4 regions of the Pseudoalteromonas sp. APC 3355 genome follow, and region 2 is predicted to be linked to each of the others. Evidence: predicted binding sites of a transcription regulator. Region 2 holds the regulator's gene; each other region holds the start of a gene.
The links. Region 2 encodes ArgR, which controls arginine synthesis, uptake and breakdown. Its sites were predicted from a motif close to ANTGAATANNTATTCANT; they were not measured.
Positions count from the first base shown of each region.

Region 1: QMA08_RS13900 (aspartate aminotransferase family protein) is a predicted target of ArgR. The motif match lies at 1,573-1,590, and genes of this name have one in related genera.
Region 3: argC (N-acetyl-gamma-glutamyl-phosphate reductase) is a predicted target of ArgR. The motif match lies at 1,755-1,772, and genes of this name have one in related genera.
Region 4: QMA08_RS19555 (OadG family transporter subunit) is a predicted target of ArgR. The motif match lies at 1,114-1,131, and genes of this name have one in related genera.

Region 1 is NZ_JASDDB010000010.1:43,581-47,084, forward strand. Features, by position in the region: gene astA (arginine N-succinyltransferase) at 1-46, opposite strand, end outside; gene QMA08_RS13900 (aspartate aminotransferase family protein) at 132-1,337, opposite strand; gene QMA08_RS13905 (HDOD domain-containing protein) at 1,717-2,877, opposite strand; gene QMA08_RS13910 (aminodeoxychorismate/anthranilate synthase component II) at 2,921-3,502, opposite strand.
Region 2 is NZ_JASDDB010000008.1:161,997-165,500, forward strand. Features, by position in the region: gene QMA08_RS12130 (ABC transporter ATP-binding protein) at 1-788, shown strand, start outside; gene QMA08_RS12135 (Dyp-type peroxidase) at 837-1,736, shown strand; gene argR (transcriptional regulator ArgR) at 1,744-2,211, opposite strand; gene mdh (malate dehydrogenase) at 2,437-3,369, shown strand; gene ispB (octaprenyl diphosphate synthase) at 3,455-3,504, opposite strand, start outside.
Region 3 is NZ_JASDDB010000002.1:253,885-257,388, forward strand. Features, by position in the region: gene QMA08_RS04420 (hypothetical protein) at 1-496, shown strand, start outside; gene argE (acetylornithine deacetylase) at 550-1,698, opposite strand; gene argC (N-acetyl-gamma-glutamyl-phosphate reductase) at 1,923-2,933, shown strand; gene argB (acetylglutamate kinase) at 2,934-3,504, shown strand, end outside.
Region 4 is NZ_JASDDB010000022.1:20,780-24,283, reverse strand. Features, by position in the region: gene QMA08_RS19570 (YcxB family protein) at 1-99, opposite strand, end outside; gene QMA08_RS19565 (hypothetical protein) at 233-424, opposite strand; gene QMA08_RS19560 (DUF1328 family protein) at 483-656, opposite strand; gene QMA08_RS19555 (OadG family transporter subunit) at 1,176-1,421, shown strand; gene oadA (sodium-extruding oxaloacetate decarboxylase subunit alpha) at 1,433-3,214, shown strand; gene QMA08_RS19545 (sodium ion-translocating decarboxylase subunit beta) at 3,228-3,504, shown strand, end outside.

The DNA of each region.
Region 1 (3,504 bases), on a different contig from region 2:
GTAATGCTGAGTAATCATTTTGCTGGATTGGGCGAAGGATCATCATGAGTCCGCTTGCTCCCTTATAAATAACGGTAAATAGGAATTGCAGGGCAAGCGGTGCTTGCCCTTAATTGGTTGGCTTAAGTCGCTTATGCGTTTACTACGCTTGCTACTGCTTTTTCAAAGCGTGCCATACCTTCGCGAATGTCCGCTTCAGGAATTACTAAAGATGGAGTGAAACGTACTACGTCTGCACCGGCAACTAGTGACATAAGGCCTTGCTCAGTACCTGCCACTAAAAACTCTTTTGCACGACCTTTGTATTGCTCGTTCACTACTGCACCAATTAATAAACCTTGGCCACGGATTTCGCTAAATACGTTGTATTTTTCGTTAACCGCGCTAAGTAGTTCATTAAATAATGCGGCTTTTTCTTTTACGCCAGCCAGTACTTCTGGGGTATTTACTGTATCAAATGCAGCTTCTGCAACAGCACACGCAAGCGGGTTACCGCCATAAGTAGAACCATGTGTGCCTACTTTAAGGTGCTGTGCAATTTCAGTTGTTGTGATCATAGCGCCAATAGGGAAACCGCCGCCAAGTGCTTTAGCTGAAGTTAAAATATCAGGTACTACGTTTAAGCCTTGGTATGCGTATAAATCGCCAGTACGACCAACACCTGTTTGAACTTCATCAAAAATAAGCAGTGCGTTATGTTTAGTACATAAATCGCGAACGCCTTGAGCAAACTCATCAGTTGGTGAAACAATACCGCCTTCACCTTGTAGAGGTTCCATCATTACGGCACATGTTTTATCGCTGATAAGTGCTTCAAAAGCAGCAAGGTCATTGTAATCGCAATGTACAATGTCGCCAGGCTTAGGACCAAAACCATCTGAATATGCAGCTTGGCCGCCAACAGTTACGGTAAAGAATGTACGACCGTGGAAACCTTTGTTGAACGCGATGATTTGTGATTTTTCTGCGCCAAATTTATCAAGTGCAAAACGACGCGCTAATTTAAGCGCGGCTTCGTTTGCTTCTGCGCCAGAGTTGGCAAAGTAAACTTTTTCAGCAAATGTCGCATCAACCATTTTTTTAGCTAGGCGAAGTGCCGGCTCATTGGTCATTACGTTAGATAGATGCCAGATTTTTTCGCCTTGCTCTTTTAATGCGCCTACTAATGCAGGGTGGCAATGGCCAAGACAGTTAACTGCAATACCACCAGCAAAGTCGATAAACTCTCGACCTTGTTGATCCCATACGCGAGAGCCTTCGCCTCGAACAGGAATTACGCTTGAAGGTGCGTAGTTAGGAACCATTACGTGATCAAATAATTCGCGATTGACTGTCATTTTATTTCCTCTTAATTGTGAGCAACACAAAACATCAAAATAGGTGTTTGGTTAATATTTGTAACCAACTTTATAGGCAAGATCAGTAACCTGATAATTGCGCAAAATTGCTTTGTGGTTCAATTTTCAGACGCACATTATTTCAGAATTACTTATATCTGTCTCGTTAAAAACTTTCATGTATCCCTTGAAAATAAAGGGCTAAAGATATTATTTCATAGATAGTGAATAACTATTTGCATAGCTATTTATGCTTATTTTTAGGCAACTAACCGCATGAGTACAGAGGCGCACACGCTTTAATCGGCAAATATGTAATATAACAATAAGATGAGAATGAATGGTTAGTCGCAAAAAAATTAACAAAAAATTCAGATTTTTAGTCAATTTGAATAGCTAAATTGGTAAAATTACTCGATTGGAGGGTTTTTAGTTCCGTTTTAGTGAACTTAAAGTGCGAAAACCAGCTTAGAGCTTCATCAGGTTCAATAAGTTGATGTTCTTTTAAATTAAGATATTGAGAATAGCACCGTGCTTTTAGCATTACTTCTGTTAATGGCAGTAATGTATCGCCCTTATCTACCCCATTTACTAGCTGCTGCATTACCCCTTTAAACGGTAAATATTTAAAAGCCATTTTGTCTATTACCTTAGCGCTTACTTCTATCGATTTATTGCTAAGTAGGGTGGTTAAAAATAACGGGTCGGGCTGTAGCTCTAATAATGCGGTGTGTAAATCTTTTTGGTTTTCATTTCGGGCTAGCTGTACTTTACGTTGCCATATTTGCTCAAACGTTTTTAAGTACAAGCGCACTAATGCAATTCGCCCTACATCTAAAAGCATACCAAGGGTAAATGCATGAACGTCATTTACATTATTAATTTGTGCAATTTTTTGCGCAGCAATGGCGTTTGCCATGGCACTGTCACGTAAACGACGTTTTAATAACGAAAATGGTTCGGTACTATGTGGCATCCAATGGCGGGCAGCAAATGTAGGAATAACTAGCTGTAAGTTATCAAGGCCAATATAACGAAGGGCGAGCGATGGCTTATCTACTTTTACAGACGTGTTTTTACTACGTTGATTACGATAGTAAGGTAAATTAACGAGCGTTACTAACTCCCTACCCAACCAGCTTATATCATTAACCAATGGCTCTAAACGCCCTACCGACGCTGACTTTACCGCTAATATATCGAGTATATTGGCAATACCATCTTCAATACCTATGGTGCTATGAATTACGCCATCTATATCTTCGAGCTGCTTATATATAGCTGTTTCAATAGTTTTGTGCAGCTGTTCACTCGCTTGAGCGCGGTACTTATGATGTGCAGTACTGCTTTGCTGGCGTTTATTCTGTGCGGCCACTTCAACCTGAAGCAAGGTACGCTGCTTCATGGGTTCGCCGTAATCTATATCTAATGTATGAATGAAACCAATTTGCTGATGCGCAAAGCTATGCCCAAGCAATAAGTCATGAGCTCGTTGGCTTAGTATTTTGGCAGTACGCTGCTGGGCTACAAGTTCAGTCATGACATCCATTAATAAAGTATAAAATGCTATGTGTATTATAACATTAGAAGCGAGTTAAAAAGTTATCAAGCAGTTCTAAGCCTTGAGCAGTTAAAATAGCTTCGGGATGAAACTGCACACCTTCGATAGCAAGTTCATTGTGTAACAACCCCATAATTTCGTCAAACTCGCCTTGCTCAGTTTGAGTCCATGCGGTTACTTCAAGCTCTTTAGGCAGAGTTTGCGCTTTAACCACTAAAGAATGATAACGACATACCGTTAACGGATTAGCTAAGCCTTTAAACACCCCTTTATTAGTATGAACTATGGGTGATGTTTTACCGTGCATTACTTTTTTAGCACGAATTACATCTCCACCTAAAGCTTGCGCGATAGTTTGATGTCCCAAGCAAATCCCTAAAATAGGATATTGCCCTTTTAGTTGCTCAACAACATTTAGTGAAATACCCGCTTCGTTAGGGGTGCATGGCCCTGGCGATAACACGATGTGTTTCGGGTTCAACTGTTTTATTTGTGCAATGCTTAGCTCATCATTACGCTTTACTAAAACGTCTTGATCTAAACGCTGAAAATATTGCACTAAGTTGTAAGTAAACGAATCGTAGTTGTCGATCATCAACAGCATTA
Region 2 (3,504 bases):
ATGCGTTGTTTCCGCATTTAACGGTGGCAAATAATATTGCATTTGGGCTTAGTAAAATGAGTAAAGCTCAAAAGCAGCAACGCGTTGATGAAATGCTTAAGCTTGTACATTTAATTGGCTGTGCTGACAGGTTTCCACATCAGTTATCGGGTGGCCAACAGCAACGCGTCGCTATCGCTCGTGCATTAGCTTATAAACCTAGTTTATTACTCCTTGATGAGCCTTTTTCAAACATCGACACACAAGTGCGCTTTGAATTAATTGCCGATATACGTCGAATTATTAAAGCAACTCAAGTGTCTGCTGTGTTTGTTACACATTCAAAAGAAGAGGCGTTTGCCTTTTCAGATACACTTGCCATTATGCATCGCGGTAAAATTGAGCAACAAGGCACGCCCGAGCAGCTTTTTGCAGCTCCATGTTCAAAGGAGGTTGCAGAGTTTCTGGGTCAAGGCATATACTTGAGCGCAGAAGTATTAACAGCAACTGAATACAAAACACCATTTGGTTTAGTCGAATCTTATATTGAGAGTAAGCAAAACGTAAGTGCAGGGCTTATATATGTGCGCCCTCATCAAATAGAATTAGTGGCAGATAACCAAAGTGACAAACTCAGCAAGCGAGCTACAATCATAAGTCGTCGCTTTATTGGTTCGGCGTATGTTTATTCACTTGTTATTGATAAACAAGAAATTGAAGTTGCTGCACAATATGGCCAGTCATTTGAAAATAATGAGCAGGTTATAATAAAAATAAAACCTCACACGGTGAATTTTTTCGAATCGTAATTAATTTGTTATTCGCTGTGTTTTTATCTGTAAAACTAAGGAATAACAATGGCGCAAGCGCAATCAGGGATTTGTGCTGAAGCAAACTTACACGGTTTGCACTTATTTTTTAATGTGTTTGATGGTCAAGATGAATCACTTCGCGCAAAGTTAAAACAAGTAAGCGCTATTGAAGAAGAATTTAGCGATCAATTTTCAGAATCAATGCTCTCTTGTATGGTTGCTATTGGTGCGCAATATTGGCCGCATATCCTCCCTGAATACATCCCAAGCGAATTACAGAGCTTTCCTAATATAAACCATAGCGATCATCAAATGAGCGTACAACCGTGCGATTTATTTGTGCAAATTCGCTCTGACCGTGAAGACGTTAACCATTTATTTGCGCTGCAAATTTTAAAACTATTTGCCCCCGATGTTGAGCTGGTGGAGCAAATTCGTAATTTTCGCTTTTTAGATGGTCGTGATTTTAATGGTTTTATTTATGGTGGCGACACCGCACATGGAAGAAAAAAGCGCGCTACGGCTTTAATTAGTAACCCTGGCAATTTTGAAGATCAGGGGAGTTATATTCATGTACAGCGTTATAAGCATGATTTAACTATGTGGCAGCACTTATCATTGAGCGAGCAAGAACAAATAATGGGGCGTACGCGCCTTGATAACACGCTAATTACCCCCGCGATCGAAACCAGCCATGCTTCGCGAAGTGAGCTAAAAGACGAAGACGGACAACCGCTATTATTAAATCAGAGCATGCCTTATGGCGATGTGTATGAGCAGGGAATGTTATCAATTACATGCGCTTGTACGGGCACCGCATTTGAAAAAGTACTTAATAGTCGTTTAGGGGAAGGGGATTGTTACGACCACTGGCTTGATTTTACTCAAGCCGATATGGGTTCTGCTTTCTTTGCGCCTTCAGTCGGGTTTTTAAAACAAATTTAGTTTGCTATTAAACCGTATCAAATAAAATGCGAACACGTTCAAGTGTTACATCTATTTCAGATATTTTAGCAGGAGCGATAAAAATAGTATCGTCGCCTGCAATTGTTCCTAGTACGCCATCTGCTTTACCTAATGAATCTAATAAACGAGCGATAAGCTGAGCGGCGCCTGGACTGGTACGAATAATGATCATCATTTCGTTGTGCATAATGTCGATTACTAATTGGCGTAATGGGCTTTTAGCCGTAGGTACACCCATTTCAGCTGGTAAGCAGTAAACCATTTCTTGTTTGGCGTTACGTGTGCGTACAGCACCAAATTTACTTAGCATGCGCGATACTTTACTTTGGCTTATATTGTCAAAGCCTTGATCTTTTAATGCATCAACTATTTCGCCTTGAGAGCCAAAATTTTCTTCTTTTAATAGTGATTTAAATGCTTTTACTAGTGCTTCTTGTTTATCTTGTGGTTGCATAGTCTTTATTCGTTTTTGTTATTTATGCCGCAAATTCTACACAAAAATGAATAATTATGCAGCAGTTGTTTAGTTAACTTGCCAGTTTGATGCGTTAAATCACAAAAGTTTACGACTATGGTCGAAAATATACTTGAAATAGACAGGATAAATTTGTTTTTAGTCGCTAATTTCATTATCTTAAGAGCCACAAATGTTTCCTACCTCAAATTACGGAGAATTCCAATGAAAGTTGCTGTATTAGGTGCTGCAGGCGGTATCGGCCAAGCGTTGTCTTTATTATTAAAAACAGGCTTACCAGCTGGCTCTGAATTATCACTTTATGATGTTGCACCAGTAGTACCAGGTGTTGCGGTTGACCTTTCTCACATCCCAACAGATGTTAAAGTAGCAGGCTTTGGCGCAGACGAATTAAACAAAGCGCTTGAAGGCTCTGACATCGTTCTTATCCCAGCGGGTATGCCACGTAAACCAGGTATGGATCGTGCTGATTTATTTAATGTAAATGCTGGTATCATCAAAACTTTAGCAGAAGGCATTGTTGCTAGCTGTCCTAAAGCGTTAGTAGGTATTATTACTAACCCAGTAAATGGCACAGTTCCAATCGTTGCTGAAGTATTCAAAAAAGCAGGTACTTACGACGCTAAACGCGTATTCGGCATTACTACGCTTGACGTTATTCGTTCAGAAGCATTTGTTGCTGAACTTAAAGGCGTAGACGTAGCAACTGTTAAAGTACCAGTAATTGGTGGTCACTCAGGCACAACTATTCTTCCTCTACTTTCTCAAGTTAAAGGTGTTTCTTTCACTGATGAAGAAGTTGCTGCACTTACTCCACGTATCCAAAATGCGGGTACTGAAGTTGTAAATGCTAAAGCAGGCGGTGGTTCAGCTACGCTATCTATGGGTGCTGCTGCAGCTCGTTTTTGTATGTCTTTAGTTAAAGGCCTACAAGGTGAAGAAGTTGTAGATTACGCTTACGTTGCTGTTGAAAATGGCGATGCAGAGTACTTTGCACATCCAGTACGTTTAGGTAAAAACGGCGTAGAAGAAATTCTTTCTTACGGCGAACTAAGCGCATTTGAAACAAAAGCAAAAAATGACATGCTTGAAACTCTGAAAAAAGACATCAAAGAAGGTGTTGATTTCATGGCGTAATAGCCGGTTTAAGCAACAAAAAAGCCTGCATTTGCAGGCTTTTTTATTGCTCAGAATTAATGTCACACTGTGTAACTAGTTAAAACTAGTGGTCGCGGTCAACCGCAATACGGGCAAGGCTTATAAGTGCTTGCT
Region 3 (3,504 bases), on a different contig from region 2:
TAAGCTTGATGCAAAAGATATTGTTAGTTTTAATATGGATATGGGTTTAGCTAATTCAAAAGCGTTAATGGATGCTTCATTGGCTATTAGCAAGGCGCAGCAAGAAGCGGGTGAGCAACCGCTGACGTATGAGCAAGAATTACAGCAGCAAACACTTGTTATGCAAGCAATGAGTAAATTAGAGCCGCGTAATGTTAGCTTTGCCTTAAATAACCAAGGTAAATTAAAAGATTTACTATCAAGCGAGCTTGAAAAGCAAGGTATGACGCTTGAGCAAATGGAAATGACGCTAGAGCAACAGTTACAACAAGCTCCTGTAACTGAAGATATTGCAGAGGCTTTAACTAGCTTTGCGAAAGGTTTAAATTCATTCAGTGTGTCTGCAAAGCTACCTGAAGGTAAAACTATGATGGAAATTAACCAACAAGTTATGATGCTAGTAGGGCAACCTGAAGAACTAGTTAAGTTTATTAACTTAGAAGTTAAAGGTGATTAGGCCTTAGTTCTGTATTAATAAAGGCGCCAATTGGCGCCTTTATTGTAATCTTATTAGCTAAAGCAATTTGCTTTTATAAGATCAGTGATTATTTGTTGTGATGGTTTTATTTTTTCCATCGCTAAAAATTCATCAGGCTGGTGTGCTTGGTTAATTGAGCCTGGGCCCATTACAATCGTTTCACAACCGAGTTGCTGGATAAACGGCGCTTCAGTGCAGTAATTTACTGCGACCGCTTTTTGCCCCGCTATTTTTTCAGCCATTTTGACTAAAGCACTGTCGGTGCTACCACTAAATGCCGGTATTGGTTCATGTAAATCAATAACGCTCACCGCATTTGGGTATTGCTGATTTATCTCTTTCGTTGCATCGAGTACGAATGCTTGTAGTTCTTGTACACTTAAACCTGGTAATGGGCGCATATCTATATGCATTTCACAGCAACCACAAATTCTATTCGCGTTATCGCCGCCATGAATATTACCTAAGTTTAATGTTGGATAAGGGATTTCGAAGTGGTTTATTGAATACTTATGCTTTAATTGTTCTTTTAAGATCATCAATTTTGTAATCACTTTATGCATTACTTCAATGGCGTTAAGACCACGTTCGGGATCGGAGCTATGCCCAGAGCGACCAACCACTCTTATTGCTGTACTCATATGGCCTTTGTGCATAAATACTGGCGTCATATCAGTAGGTTCGCCTATTATACAGCGCGCAGGTTTTAAATTCGGGTGCTTACATATTTGTTGTGCACCAGCCATCGTTGTTTCTTCGTCGGCGGTGGCAAGGATTAAAATAGGCTGAGTTTGCTGCTTTTCATCAAGTTCACTAATCGCTTGTAATACAAAAGCAAAAAAGCCTTTCATATCAATACTTCCTAGCCCATACAATTTGTTATCGAGTTCGGTAAGTTTAAATGGATTATGGTTCCAACGACTGTCATCAAAAGGCACTGTGTCGGTATGACCTGCTAGCATTAATCCGCCATCACCTTCTCCGCGTTTTGCTAATAAATTATAGCGCCCTTTACCTCCTTCTAATTCTATAATTTCACACGTAAAACCGATTGTTTCGCACCAACTGGCTAGGAGTTCGATTACGTTTTTATTGCTCATACACAGGTTGTCTTCAATAGCACTAATAGAAGGGGCTGCAATCAATTGTTGGTACATGGAAATAAACGAAGGCAAAGGCATAAAAAAATCCAAAATTATTATTCAATTTAATTGCATAACAATATAAAAGTATTTATGATGAATATCAATTCACTTTTTAAGCATAAATATATTAAAAGTAACGCCATGAAAATAATGCGACGATAATCAAAATTCATTAATAAAAAAGACTTAATTAGCGTCTAAGCTAGTTTAAGCGAACATTATAGATAAGTAGTAATTAATTTTAAGATAACGAGTAACAAATGAATGTAGTGATTATTGGCGCAAGCGGATACAGCGGCGCAGAGTTAGCAAGTTTAGTTGCTAAGCATCCAAACTTAACTTTAACAGGCTGTTATGTATCTGAGGGTAGCTTAGATAAAAATAAATTGCTAAGTGATTTATACCCAGAGCACCTTGGCTTACTAGACTGCCCTTTACTTCCTCTTAGCGTATCAGCTTTTGATGACATTCAAAGTGATGCTGATTACGTATGCTTATGTACCGATCACAAAGTAAGTGTTGATCTAGCGCCGCAATTTTTAGCTATGGGTAAAAAGGTATTTGATTTATCTGGTGGCTATCGTTTAGCAAGCAATGACGACTACGTTACTTACTATGGTTTTGAGCATCAACATCCAGAGCTTTTAAATGAAGCGGCTTACGGTCTAGCTGAGTGGAACCATGATGCTATCGCTAATGCAGAGCTAATTGCTGTTGCAGGTTGTTACCCAACAGCAGCGCTTAATGCGCTAAAACCGCTTAAGCAAGCAGGCTTATTAAGCAGCGAAAGTATTATTATTAATGCGGTTTCGGGCGTTACAGGCGCAGGGCGTAAAGCCAGTGTAGGAACACATTTTTGTGAAGTGTCGCTTGCACCTTATGGTTTGTTTAACCATCGCCATGGCCCTGAAATTGAACAACACCTTGGCCACAAAGTGTTGTTTACACCGCACTTAGGTAGCTTTCCGCGCGGTATTTTAGAAACTATTTATGTACAGCTTAAGCCAGGCGTTACCAAGGAAAACGTTGCATCGGCTTATCAAGTACTTTCGAGCGAGCCATTAATTCGTTTATTAGGCGATAAAGTACCTTCAATTAAAGGTGTAGCTAAGCAGCCATTTGTTGATATTGGCTGGCAGCAACAAGGAACGCAGTTAATTGTGATGTCTGCTATTGATAACTTATTAAAAGGCGCTGCTGGACAAGCTTTGCAGTGTATTAATATTTCTATGAATTTAGATCATACCACTGGATTAAAAGGAGCGTTTTAAATGAGTAAAAAAACGTGGGTAATTAAGCTAGGTGGTGCAGTACTTAATACAGAAAATGCAGCAAAAGCGTTGTTTGATGTATTAAATGAGCAAAAAAATGATGAATTTGTCATTGTACATGGCGGTGGCGCTTTAGTTGATACATGGTTAAAACAAGCGGGTTTTGCCAGTGCTAAACACCAAGGATTACGTATTAGCCCAGCAGAGCAAATGCCTTATATAGTGGGTGCACTCGCAGGTTGCGCTAATAAACAATTAATGACTCAAGCTATTAGTGCTGGGCACAAGCCTGTGGGCTTAAGCCTTTTTGAGGCAGGTGTTACTGCCACTCAAAAGCTAAAAGCGCTTTGCTTAGTGGGTAAATGTAAAAGCAACGACGATTCTATTGTTAATGATTTACTTAAAATCGGTCGCCTACCGATTGTTAGCTCTATAGGCTTTGATGAGCAAGGGCTTTGGTACAACGTAAATGCAGATGAAGCAGCAGCGGCTATTGCTAGTAACTTAAATGCTGAGCTTATTTTTATGACGGATGTTGAAGCAGTGCTTGACGAAAATAAACAGCCGTTAC
Region 4 (3,504 bases), on a different contig from region 2:
AAAGTATTTAGGTTTTGCACGCTTACTATAAGGGAGTGACTCATCAAAACACTCGTAAAAGTAGGGTTTATCTAATGTGTAGGTGGTTGTGAATGCCATTTTGCCTTGCTTTAAATATCGTTTTTTTTATTTTAACAAGCTAACTGCTAAATGAGCAGCTTTATAGTCAGTGATTTTATTACTGGCACAAAAAAACGGCTCGAAAGCCGTTTTTTTAGCGGTACAAGAAGAATTAACAGTTAGTTTCTTCAGCGTTCACGCCTTCTTTAACATTTTCACATGCATCTTCAACAGAGTTTTGCACGTCAGTTACTGCTTCGTCGATACGTTCGCCAGCATCTTCTGCATGGTTGTCTTCACAACCCATCATGAAAAAACCTGCAAATACTGCGATTAGTGCTGCTTTTAAAGTTGTAGAGTTCATAGTGTAATTCCTTGTAAGTATTAATTAAATTTTAGTGTTTGTTAGTTGAATGCTTTATCTACCTGGGTGATTTACCACGTAGTGCACCTGAAACTAATGAAATCACTAAAAGTACTAAAAAGATAAAAAATATAATTTTTGCTATACCAGCTGCGGCACCTGCGATGCCACCAAAACCTAACACTGCAGCGATTAAAGCAATAACTAAAAATGTAATTGTCCAGCGTAACATTGTTTTCTCCTTGGTTATCAAATTTGCTCATAATAACTAATGCCAGTTATATGCCAAAGTTTATTTATTATAAATATCAATTGGTTATGGTTTTTTGCTGTTACTCTAGTTATTAGTTGCTTAGTAACTTTTACGCTTTGTTATGTAAGTTATTCACACTGTTGCAAATAACTGCTAAATGTTCACTAAATAAACTCGTTTTGGTAAGACCAATTAACAATTGGTGTGTGGCTTTGCATTTAATATTAAGAATTAGTGTTTATTTTTACTTATCTTGATAGTTAATTAACAACTTCCATATAACTATTAGCTATAGTCGTTATTTCTTGTATGTATTGTAGAGCGCGTGATTGCTGAGTTATAGCATGTAAATTAATTGAGTGTTATGTTGTTTATTGTTTAATTGGTTTTACCAATTTACAAGATGTAGACAAAGCGATTAGTTTTGTTATTATCCAGTGAATAAATATTTAATTAAATCGATTTTTTATTTTCGATATGGGTTTCAAGGGGAGAAAAATGGATATAGGTGCTCTACTCACAACGGCTGGTAACTTAATGCTTACTGGCATGGTTGGGGTGTTTGTATTTCTGTCGATATTAATTGGTGCAGTAACGCTTATGTCTAATTTGGTGACGCGCTTTAGCGAACCTGACGTGGCGACACCAGTTAAATCACCATCTTTTAAATCTCAAGGTGTGCCTAATGAGCACATCGCTGCTATTAGTGCTGCCATTGCTCAGTACAAATCAAATAATAAATAAGGGGCACACACATGGCTAAATTAAAATTAACAGAATTGGTATTACGCGATGCTCACCAATCATTATTAGCAACGCGTATGCGCCTAGACGATATGCTACCGATTGCTAGCAAATTAGACGATGCGGGTTATTGGTCTATTGAATCGTGGGGCGGTGCTACATTTGACTCGTGTATTCGTTATTTAGGCGAAGATCCTTGGGAGCGTATTCGTGCACTTAAAAAAGCGATGCCTAATACTAAACAGCAAATGCTATTACGCGGTCAAAACTTATTAGGTTACCGCCATTACGCTGATGACGTAGTTGAAAAGTTTGTAGAACGCGCACATAAAAATGGCGTTGACGTATTTCGTATATTTGATGCAATGAACGATGTTCGCAATCTAGAAACAGCTATTAAAGCGGCTGTAAAAGTGGGCGCTCATGCTCAAGGTACTATTTCGTACACAGTTAGCCCAGTTCATACACTTGATATGTGGTTAACTCTTGCAAAGCAGCTTGAAGATATGGGTTGTCATTCAATTTGTATTAAAGATATGGCGGGTTTATTAAAGCCGTACGATGCTGAAAAACTAATTAAAGCACTTAAAGAAACTGTATCTATTCCAATTGCTATGCAGTGCCACGCTACAACAGGTTTAAGTACTGCTACTTACCAAAAAGCAATTGATGCTGGCATTGATATGCTCGATACCGCTATTTCATCAATGAGTATGACTTATGGACATTCTGCGACTGAAACTATTGTATCGATAGTTGAAGGAACTGAGCGCGATACTGAGCTTGATTTAAACCACCTAGAAGAAATTGCTGCTTACTTTAGAGATGTACGTAAAAAATATGCGGCATTTGAAGGTAGCTTAAAAGGGGTTGATGGGCGCATTTTATTAGCTCAAGTACCTGGTGGCATGCTTACAAACATGGAAAACCAACTTAAAGAGCAAGGCGCAGCCGATAAGCTTAATGAGGTTTTACTTGAGATCCCACGTGTACGTGAAGATCTTGGCTTTTTACCTTTAGTAACACCAACGTCGCAAATTGTTGGCACTCAAGCGGTACTTAATGTGCTAACGGGTGAGCGTTATAAAACCATTACTAAAGAAACTGCTGGCGTATTAAAAGGTGAATATGGCTTAACACCAGCACCAATGAATAAAGAGCTACAAGAGCGCGTGCTTGATGGAGCGGAAGTTATTACTTGTCGCCCTGCTGATAACATTGCACCTGAGCTTGCAACGCTTGAAGCTGAGTTATTAAAAGAAGCACAAGAGCAAGGTTTAACACTTGCTGATGATCAAATTGATGACGTATTAACTTATGCATTATTCCCACAAGTTGGTTTGAAGTTTATTAAAAACCGCAACAACCCAGATGCATTTGAGCCAGTACCTTCTGTTGAAGATAAAAGCAGTAAAGCACCTTCTAAATCAGTTTCAAATAGTAACAAAGTGAAGGCTGAGCAATACAGCGTAAAAGTAGATGGTAAAGTTTATGACGTAGTAGTAGCGCAAGGTGGTGAACTTAAAGAAGTAACATTAAAAGACTCTGAGCACATTCCTCAATCTGCTTCGGTTGCATCAGGTGAAACACTTAATGCGCCTCTAGCCGGTAATATTTTTAAGATTAAGGTAAAAGCTGGGCAAGTTGTTAACGAAGGCGATGTAGTGATTATTATGGAAGCCATGAAAATGGAAACTGAAATACGCGCTACGCATACCGGAACAATTGCTGAAGTGTTAGTTAGTGAAGGCGATGCTGTAACTACCGGCGACGCTATGATTGCATTAGCTTAGGAGTAAATAGAGGATGGAAGGTATTTTAAACCTCTGGAATGCGACAGGCATTGCTAACTTTACAATCCCATCGTTAATAATGATTGCGGTAGGGTGTTTATTACTGTTTTTAGCGATAGCTAAAGGCTTTGAACCACTATTATTACTACCTATTGGTTTTGGTGCAATTTTAACAAATGTACCAGTGGCAGGTTTGTCAGACCCAGGTGGGCTTTTGTACTACGTTTATTATGTGGGTATTGATACGGGGATTTTTCCGCTGTTGATATTTATGGGAGTAGGGGCGCTGA